One region of the Enterobacter pseudoroggenkampii genome, then DNA from elsewhere that is predicted to be linked to it. Evidence: predicted binding sites of a transcription regulator. Region 1 holds the regulator's gene; the other holds the start of a gene.
The links. The regulator Fur, encoded in region 1, represses iron uptake genes when iron is present. The targets are predictions, from matches to a motif close to ATAATAATGAGAACNACTATCAA.
Positions count from the first base shown of each region.

Region 2: ftnA (non-heme ferritin) is a predicted target of Fur. The motif match lies at 2,241-2,263, and genes of this name have one in related genera.

Region 1 covers NZ_JAPMLV010000001.1:410,006-414,217, forward strand. Annotated here, with positions in the region: gene chiP (chitoporin ChiP) at 27-1,424, shown strand; gene chiQ (ChiQ/YbfN family lipoprotein) at 1,472-1,801, shown strand; gene fur (ferric iron uptake transcriptional regulator) at 1,898-2,344, opposite strand; gene fldA (flavodoxin FldA) at 2,635-3,165, opposite strand; gene ybfE (LexA regulated protein) at 3,321-3,608, opposite strand; gene ybfF (esterase) at 3,737-4,212, opposite strand, start outside.
Region 2 covers NZ_JAPMLV010000001.1:2,085,019-2,089,230, forward strand. Annotated here, with positions in the region: gene OTG14_RS10230 (anaerobic C4-dicarboxylate transporter) at 1-1,142, shown strand, start outside; gene OTG14_RS10235 (DUF2766 family protein) at 1,185-1,436, opposite strand; gene azuC (stress response protein AzuC) at 1,544-1,627, opposite strand; gene yecR (YecR family lipoprotein) at 1,861-2,199, shown strand; gene ftnA (non-heme ferritin) at 2,404-2,901, shown strand; gene OTG14_RS10255 (hypothetical protein) at 2,938-3,279, opposite strand; gene tyrP (tyrosine transporter TyrP) at 3,496-4,212, shown strand, end outside.

The DNA.
Region 1 (4,212 bases):
TTTAATTCGTCAAAGAGGAATAATCTATGCGTACGTTCAGTGGCAAACGTAGTGCGCTGGCGCTGGCTATTGCCGGTGTGACAGCAATGTCGGGACTTGTGATTGCGCCAGAGGCAAAAGCAGCGGGTTTCATCGAAGATTCTACCCTCACGGGCGGTATTTATTACTGGCAGCGTGAGCGTGACCGTAAAGACGTCACTGAAGATAAATACAAAACCAACCTTTCTCACTCCACCTGGAACGCCAACCTGGACTTCCAGTCAGGCTATGCCGCGGATATGTTCGGTCTGGATATTGCTGCGTTTACCGCGATTGAAATGGCGGAAAACGGCGACAGCGGCCACCCGAACGAAATCGCCTTCTCCTCCAGCAACAAAGCCTATGATGAAGACTGGTCCGGGGATAAGAGCGGTATAAGCCTTTACAAAGCCGCGGCGAAATTTAAATACGGTCCGGTATGGGCGCGCGGCGGTTATATTCAGCCAACTGGCCAGACTCTGTTAGCGCCACACTGGAGCTTTATGCCGGGTACCTATCAGGGTGCGGAAGCGGGGGCTAACTTTGACTACGGTGATGCGGGTGCGTTGAGCTTCTCCTATATGTGGACCAACGAGTACAAAGCGCCTTGGCACATCGAGATGGACAAGTTCTACCAGAACGATAAAAAAACCAAAGTCGATTACCTGCACTCGCTGGGCGCGAAATACGACTTCAAAAACGATCTGGTGCTTGAAGCGGCATTTGGTCAGGCACAAGGCTATATCGATCAGTACTTTGCCAAGGCCAGCTATAAGTTTGATGTCGCGGGTAGCCCGCTGAGTACCAGCTACCAGTTCTACGGTACGCGCGATAAAGTCAGTAACGGTGGGGTCAATGACATTTATGACGGCACCGCGTGGCTGCAGGCACTCACCTTCGGCTACAAGGTTGGTCAGGTTGATTTGCGTCTGGAAGGCACATGGGTGAAGGCGGAAGGGCAGCAGGGCTACTTCCTGCAGCGTATGACTCCGACCTACGCCTCCTCCAACGGCCGTCTTGATATCTGGTGGGATAACCGCTCAGACTTCAACGCCGACGGCGAGAAAGCGGTCTTCTTCGGTGCAATGTACGACCTGAAAAACTGGAACCTGCCTGGCTGGGCGGTGGGCGCTTCTTACGCTTACGCCTGGGACGCAAAACCTGCCGATATGGCAACACCGGACGCATACTACGATCCCAACTATCGCCTGAAAGAGTCTTCCTACAGCCTGGATGCAATCTATACCCTGCAGGATGGCCGCGCGAAAGGCACGATGTTCAAACTGCACTTCACCCAGTATGACAACCACTCCGATATCCCGAGCTATGCGGGCGGTTACGGCAACATCTTCCAGGATGAACGTGACGTGAAATTCATGGTTATCGCCCCATTCACCATCTTCTGATAAACGCACTGGCGGGCTGAGTCCCGCCGGTATGGAGACTGTATATGATGAAAAAAATCGTAGTCGTCGCGTTGCTGGCATCAGGGCTGGTGGCGTGTGCGCAGACTCAGGCACCAAAAGAGGACTCCCGCCTGAAGGAGGCATATAGCGCCTGCATTAATACTGCGGAAGGTTCGCCGGAAAAAATTGAAGCCTGTCAGAGCGTGCTAAACGTGCTGAAGAAAGAGAAAGCGCATGAGCAGTTCGCGACGCAGGAAAATGTCCGCGTAATGGATTACCAGGCCTGTATCCAGGCGCGTAAAACCGGTAACGATCAGGAAGTGGCGAAGCGTTGCGACCAGATTTGGAAAGAAATTCGAAGCAATAACAGTAAGTAACTCGCTGTTATCATGCCCGGTGGCGCTGCGCCACCGGGCATTTTTTTAGGCAAAAAAAAGCCAACCTTACGGCTGGCTCAGAGTATGAACACTTGTTTATTTCGCGTCGTGCGCGTGGTCGTCTTCGCGGCAATCGCCTTCAGCACAATGACCGTAAAGGTACAGGCTGTGGTTGGTCAGGCGGATGCCATGACGCGCGGCGATTTCACGCTGGCGTGATTCGATGGAATCATCGCTGAATTCAATGACCTTGCCGCAATCGAGGCAGATCAGGTGATCGTGGTGCTGCTGCTGGGTCAGTTCGAAAACAGATTTACCGCCTTCGAAATTATGACGGGTAACAATGCCCGCGTCATCAAACTGGTTCAGCACGCGATAGACGGTAGCCAGCCCAATCTCTTCACCCATGTCGATAAGACGTTTATAAAGGTCTTCCGCACTGACATGGTGATTGTCTGGACCCTGAAGCACTTCAAGGATTTTTAACCGAGGAAGCGTAACTTTCAGGCCAGCCTTCTTTAATGCGGTATTGTTGTCAGTCATGCGGAATCTGTCCTGTTGCTAAACGATTCACTTCTGTAGGAAGTGACAGAAAATGCACCTGGGATAATGCGTCTCATTATAGAACTGCCATGGCTAAATGAAAACTGCAAGTCTCAGGCAAAATATGCTTATAAAAATGGGGTATCACCAACAAACTTGCTCAATGGAAAACCACATTTTATCAGGGAGACATTGTACAGGTCTGGGCGAAAAAGTTAAAAGATTGTAGCGATTAATTTAATCGGTTTGACCTGGGGCATGGGCGCAACCGCAGTTGCGCCGCGAAATAATCAGGCGTTCAGAATATCGTCCAGGTGCAGTTCTTCACGGATCTGCTTCACCCACTTCTCAACACGCTCGGCGGTCAGTTCTGGCTGACGGTCTTCGTCGATGGCCAGACCCACGAAGTGATCGTCATCGGCCAGGCCTTTAGACGCTTCGAAGTGGTAACCGGCGGTCGGCCAGTGGCCTACAATAACCGCGCCATTCGGCTCAATGATGTCGCGGATGGTGCCCAGCGCGTCACAGAAGTATTCGGCGTAGTCTTCCTGATCGCCACAGCCAAACAGGGCGACCAGCTTACCGTTGAAGTCGACTTCTTCCAGCGTCGGGAAGAAATCATCCCAGTCGCACTGGGCTTCACCGTAGTACCAGGTTGGGATACCCAGCAGCAAAATGTCATAGCCTTCCAGATCTTCTTTGCTGCTCTTGGCGATGTCATGCACATCAGCAACGTCTTTACCGAGCTGTTTTTGAATGTTTTTTGCGATATTTTCGGTATTGCCGGTATCACTGCCAAAGAAAATGCCGATGATTGCCATGAGTAAAATAACCTCTTGAAACTTAATAGTATGGTGGCGCAATTCGGCCACGGATAAGGGCAATAATAGCAGAACTGGCAACCCTGCGGAAACAGCTATCGCGCAGGACTGCACTCTGTGCTACATGAAAAGGGCGATAAAGGGGATTTTCAGACTTATGCCTGGCCGCGTAACGTTTCAAGCTGAGCGATCAACATCTCTTCAATGAGTTCACTGCGGCTGATATTTCGCGCGTCGGCCAGCTCGTTCAGCGCATCGACGGCGTCGGCGTTAAGCTTCAGTTCGACACGCTTAAGCCCACGATTTTTATCGCGTTTAAGCTGGTTGCGTTTATTGATACGCAGCTGTTCATCGCGCGAAAGCGGATTCGTCTTGGGTCGTCCCGGGCGACGCTCATTCGCGAACAGATCTAGTGTCGTACGGTCCGTTTGTTCTTTGGCCATGATTCTGAGACTTCGGGGGAAACACGCCGCCCTGCTAATGCCCGGGCGATAAGCGCGCCATCATACATCACCAAAAACGGCACGCCAACGACTGGACGCCTGCAGCCTTCCAGTCGCTCTCTTTTTAATCAATTTGCAGTATCAGCAAGATAGCGGCGAATGGCGCGCAGCACGGCGTCAGGTTTTTCCGCATGCACCCAGTGCCCGGCACCGGCAATAACGTGGGCGCGAGCCTGCGGGAACTGGGCCAGCAGCGTGTCGCGGTACGCGTCGGTTACGTAAGGTGAGTTTCCGCCGCGAATAAAGAGGGTAGGGTGCGGCCAGGCGGGGACGGTTTTCCAGCCCACGATGTTGTTGTACTGGTCCCAGAGCACCGGCACGTTAAAACGCCATTGCCCGTCAACAAACGACTTCAGCAGGAACTGCACGACGCCTTCTTCATCAAGATGCTCACGCATGACGGCAGCCGCCTGTTGGCGTGTCGCGACACCCGCTTCTGTGACCGCATTAATGGCGGCAAAAATCTCGTCGTGACGACGGACGTCATAATCCACGGGCGCGACGTCAATTACCACCAGGCCGCTAATACGGTCCGGGGCCAGTG
Region 2 (4,212 bases), 1.7 Mb from region 1:
GTGGCCTCAACGTCATGATGCAGTTTGCTGAACGTCTGCTGCGCAAACACCCACAGCACATCACCCTGCTCGCCCCATTCACCACCTGGATGCTGACCTTTCTGTGCGGCACCGGGCATGTGGTCTATACCATGTTCCCCATCATTGCGGATATCGCCCTGAAAAAAGGGATCCGCCCCGAGCGCCCCATGGCCGTGGCATCGGTCGCGTCGCAGATGGCGATTACCGCCTCCCCCGTGTCCGTTGCCGTGGTGTCGCTGGTGTCTATCCTGGCGGCCCAGCATGGTATCGGCCACGCGTGGGGGATCCTGGAAATTCTCGCCGTGTCGGTTCCCGCTTCACTTTTCGGCGTAGCTATTGCTGCCCTGTGGAGTTTACGCCGCGGAAAAGATTTGGCGGATGACATGGAGTTTCAGGAAAAGCTGAAAGATCCTAAGCAGCGCGAGTTTATCTACGGTGGAACGGAGACGTTAATGAATCAGCGTTTCCCTAAACAGGCCTACTGGTCCACGTGGATTTTCTTTGCCGGTATTGCCGTGGTCGTTTTGCTGGGTGCGTTCCCTGAGCTGCGCCCCGCCTTTGAGCTGAAAGGCAAAATGACGGCGCTGTCGATGAACCTTGTTATTCAGATGATGATGTTAATTGCAGGGGCCGTGATGCTAATGGCCTGTAAGGTCAACGCGTCGGCGATTTCCAACGGCGCGGTGTTTAAGGCCGGTATGGTCGCGATCTTCTCGGTGTTCGGCGTGGCGTGGATGAGCGATACCTTTTTCCAGGCGCATCTCGACGAGTTAAAGCTGGCGCTGGAAGGCGTCGTGAAAAGCCACCCGTGGACGTATGCTATTGTGCTGTTTCTGGTGTCAAAACTGGTGAACAGCCAGGCGGCTGCGCTGACGGCCGTTGCGCCTATGGGCCTCATGCTCGGCATCGACCCGAAAATGCTGATCGCCTTTTTCCCTGCGTCATACGGCTATTTCGTCCTGCCGACCTACCCAAGTGATTTGGCCTGCATCGGCTTTGACCGTTCAGGCACCACCCGCATCGGCAAATTTATCATCAACCACAGCTTTATTCTGCCTGGGCTGATTGGGGTAAGCTGCGCGTGCGCGGCGAGCTACCTGCTGGTCCAGACGTTCTTCTGACAGTATCAAGGGGCGACACATGCCGTCGCCCATTTCCCGGTTTTAGTGGGATTCACCCTGCGGCGTGAATCGCAGTTCAATCAGCGCGATGGCTTTCTGGATCGCACGAAGCGTAACCGGATCGGCGGCAGCGGGATGGCTGGCGAAATCGATGTTTTTCAGCTGCGTAGACATCTTCTCGCGCACTTCAACCGGCGCAATCACGTCAAGAACATCAAGGATTTGTTTGATAACCAGCTGACAGGCGACAACGTCAGAGACCAGTTCCTGATCGGCGCTCAGGTTTTGTGACATGGGGTTTTCTCCTTATTTAAAGGCCGCCATAGTAGCAAAACACACCCCTGGCATCCTCCCTTCATCGCCTGCAGGTATAAAAAAACCCGCCGAAGCAGGTTTTTTTATCAGAACATGGCGCCCGGCGGCACGTCTTTGAAGGTGCGGCAGTAATTGGCCCACATACTTTTCAGGATTTTGCGCAGTTTCACGATGATGCTCCATTAACTTGTTATACAACTTTATTATCAACGTGCCTATAATATGACCACCATCACAAAAATCAACACTTTTGTGATGCGCATCACATTTATATCAGGGCATGGCCTGAAAGCGCTCACCGCGACCCGTTGCGAAGAGTGAGGGCAGATTGTCCGGCTATTCCAGCCATTGCAGCGGGCATCTGCGGGTACGATAACGTATTTCCATCCACTCAGAGCGAATCATGAAAAGAGTCATTGTAGCCGGTACAATCCTGCTGCTCGCGGGATGTACCATTAACCGCCAGGCTGAAGTCAGCAGCCTCGACGCGCCGAACGGCATCGTCCGCCTCGACTACGGCCAGGCTGCGCTGCAAAATGCGTATTCCGATGAGTATGTGAATAACGGCACGGCGGCAAAAGCGTGTCAGAGCATGGGTTATGCCACTGCCTCAGCCTATGGTCAGCCCATTAAAACCTGCACTCTGACCAGCGGCTCTTTGTGCCTGAACGAGAGCGTGACCATCCAGTATAAATGTATGGGTTACGCCGTTAATCCTAAGTCAACTAATCCGTGGTATTAATCGAAGCTGCCAGCGCATGCTGGCAGTTTATTTCATTACGAACAAAAATAATTCTCATTAATAAGTTATAAAAATCGCCAATGCGTTTTATTCCCATTCGTATTTTAAATAAATAAAATAAAGATTTTACGTTTTGCAAATAATTAAATAACAAATTATAGTGTCGCTCATTGTGAACCAGAAATAATAATCCGGAGCGTCACCATGCTGAAAACTGAAATGATCGACAAGCTCAACGCACAAATGAACCTTGAGCTTTTTTCATCCCTGCTCTACCAGCAGATGAGCGCCTGGTGCAGCTACCACAGTTTCGAGGGCGCTGCCGCGTTTCTGCGTCGTCACGCTCAGGAAGAGATGACCCACATGCAGCGTCTGTTTGATTATCTGACAGATACGGGCAGCCTGCCGCGCATTGAAACCGTGGCATCACCGTTCGCTGAGTATAATTCTCTTGATGAACTGTTCCGCGCCACCTACGAGCACGAGCAGCTTATCACGCAGAAAATTAACGAACTGGTTCATGCCGCGATGACCAGCCAGGATTATCCAACCTTTAATTTCCTGCAGTGGTACGTCGCTGAGCAACACGAAGAAGAGAAGCTGTTTAAATCCGTGCTGGATAAATTATCTCTGGTCGGGAAATCCGGCGAAGGTCTTTACTTTATCGATAAAGAACTCTCCACTCTTGATACGCAGAATTAATTTCAGCGCGGTGCCGGTTTCCGGCACCGCGTTAATTTACATACACCCCGCACAGCTGGTGCAACGCCAGTCATGGGGATTCACGGCCTGGTAAAAATAGCGGTAGCTGGACGTCTCCAGCGGAATACCCACCTCGAAAAACAGATCCGTTAACCAGTCGACATTCTCGATGATCCACTCATCTTCCTGTAAGCCTTGTGCAAAGGTTTCATCTTCAGGATCAATAACCGAATAGATTGCCCAGGTGCCCATATCCTTTTCGCGACGGGACTCGGGAAGGTTCAGGGGCTGATTCTGCCAGCTGATTATCCAGTGACCATGGCACAACAGGTTACCTCCCCGGCTCCATGCCGCGGTAAAGGGATTCTCCCCTGCCATAAGACCCTCACTTAATTTGATAATTTGTATTTATTGTTTACGTTACGCCGGAATGTCGCGCAGCAGTATTGCCCTTATGAGGTAGGCACAGGCCTGGGTCATTAATACGTAAAAAATTTTTTACACCACTTGTAACGGTGATTTGACGAGTAACGGCTTTTCCCTTACTCTGCGCCGCAGATTTTGTCGCGGTTAAGAAGCGTTGTAGAGGAAAGCGTGAAAAACAGAACTCTGGGAAGTATTTTTATCGTCGCCGGAACGACAATTGGCGCAGGAATGCTGGCAATGCCCCTGGCAGCCGCGGGCGTGGGATTTGGCATGACCCTGCTGCTGCTGGGAACGCTCTGGGCGCTGATGTGTTACACCGCACTGTTGCTGCTTGAGGTTTACCAGCACGTACCCGCCGACACCGGTCTGGGTTCGCTTGCGGCGCGCTATCTCGGACGCTACGGCCAGTGGATAACCGGCTTTAGCATGATGTTCCTGATGTACGCCCTGACCGCCGCCTATATCAGCGGTGCCGGTGAGCTCATCGCCTCCAGCGTCAACGACTGGTTTGGCTCTGACATTACCCCTGCGACGGGCGCCATCTTCTTTGCGCTCATCGGCGGCGGCGTGGTCTGCGTGGGCACATCGCTGGTCGATCTGTTTAACCGTTTTCTGTTCAGCGCTAAAATTCTCTTCCTGATTGTCATGCTGGTGCTGCTGGCGCCGCACGTGCACAAGGTTAACCTGCTGACGCTGCCGCTGGAAAAAGGGCTGGCGCTCTCCGCGATCCCGGTCATTTTCACCTCGTTTGGCTTCCACGGCAGCGTGCCGAGCATCGTCAGCTATATGAACGGCGATATCCGAAAACTGCGCCGCGTCTTTGTTATCGGCAGCGCGATCCCGCTGATTGCCTATATTTTCTGGCAGCTGGTGACGCTGGGCAGC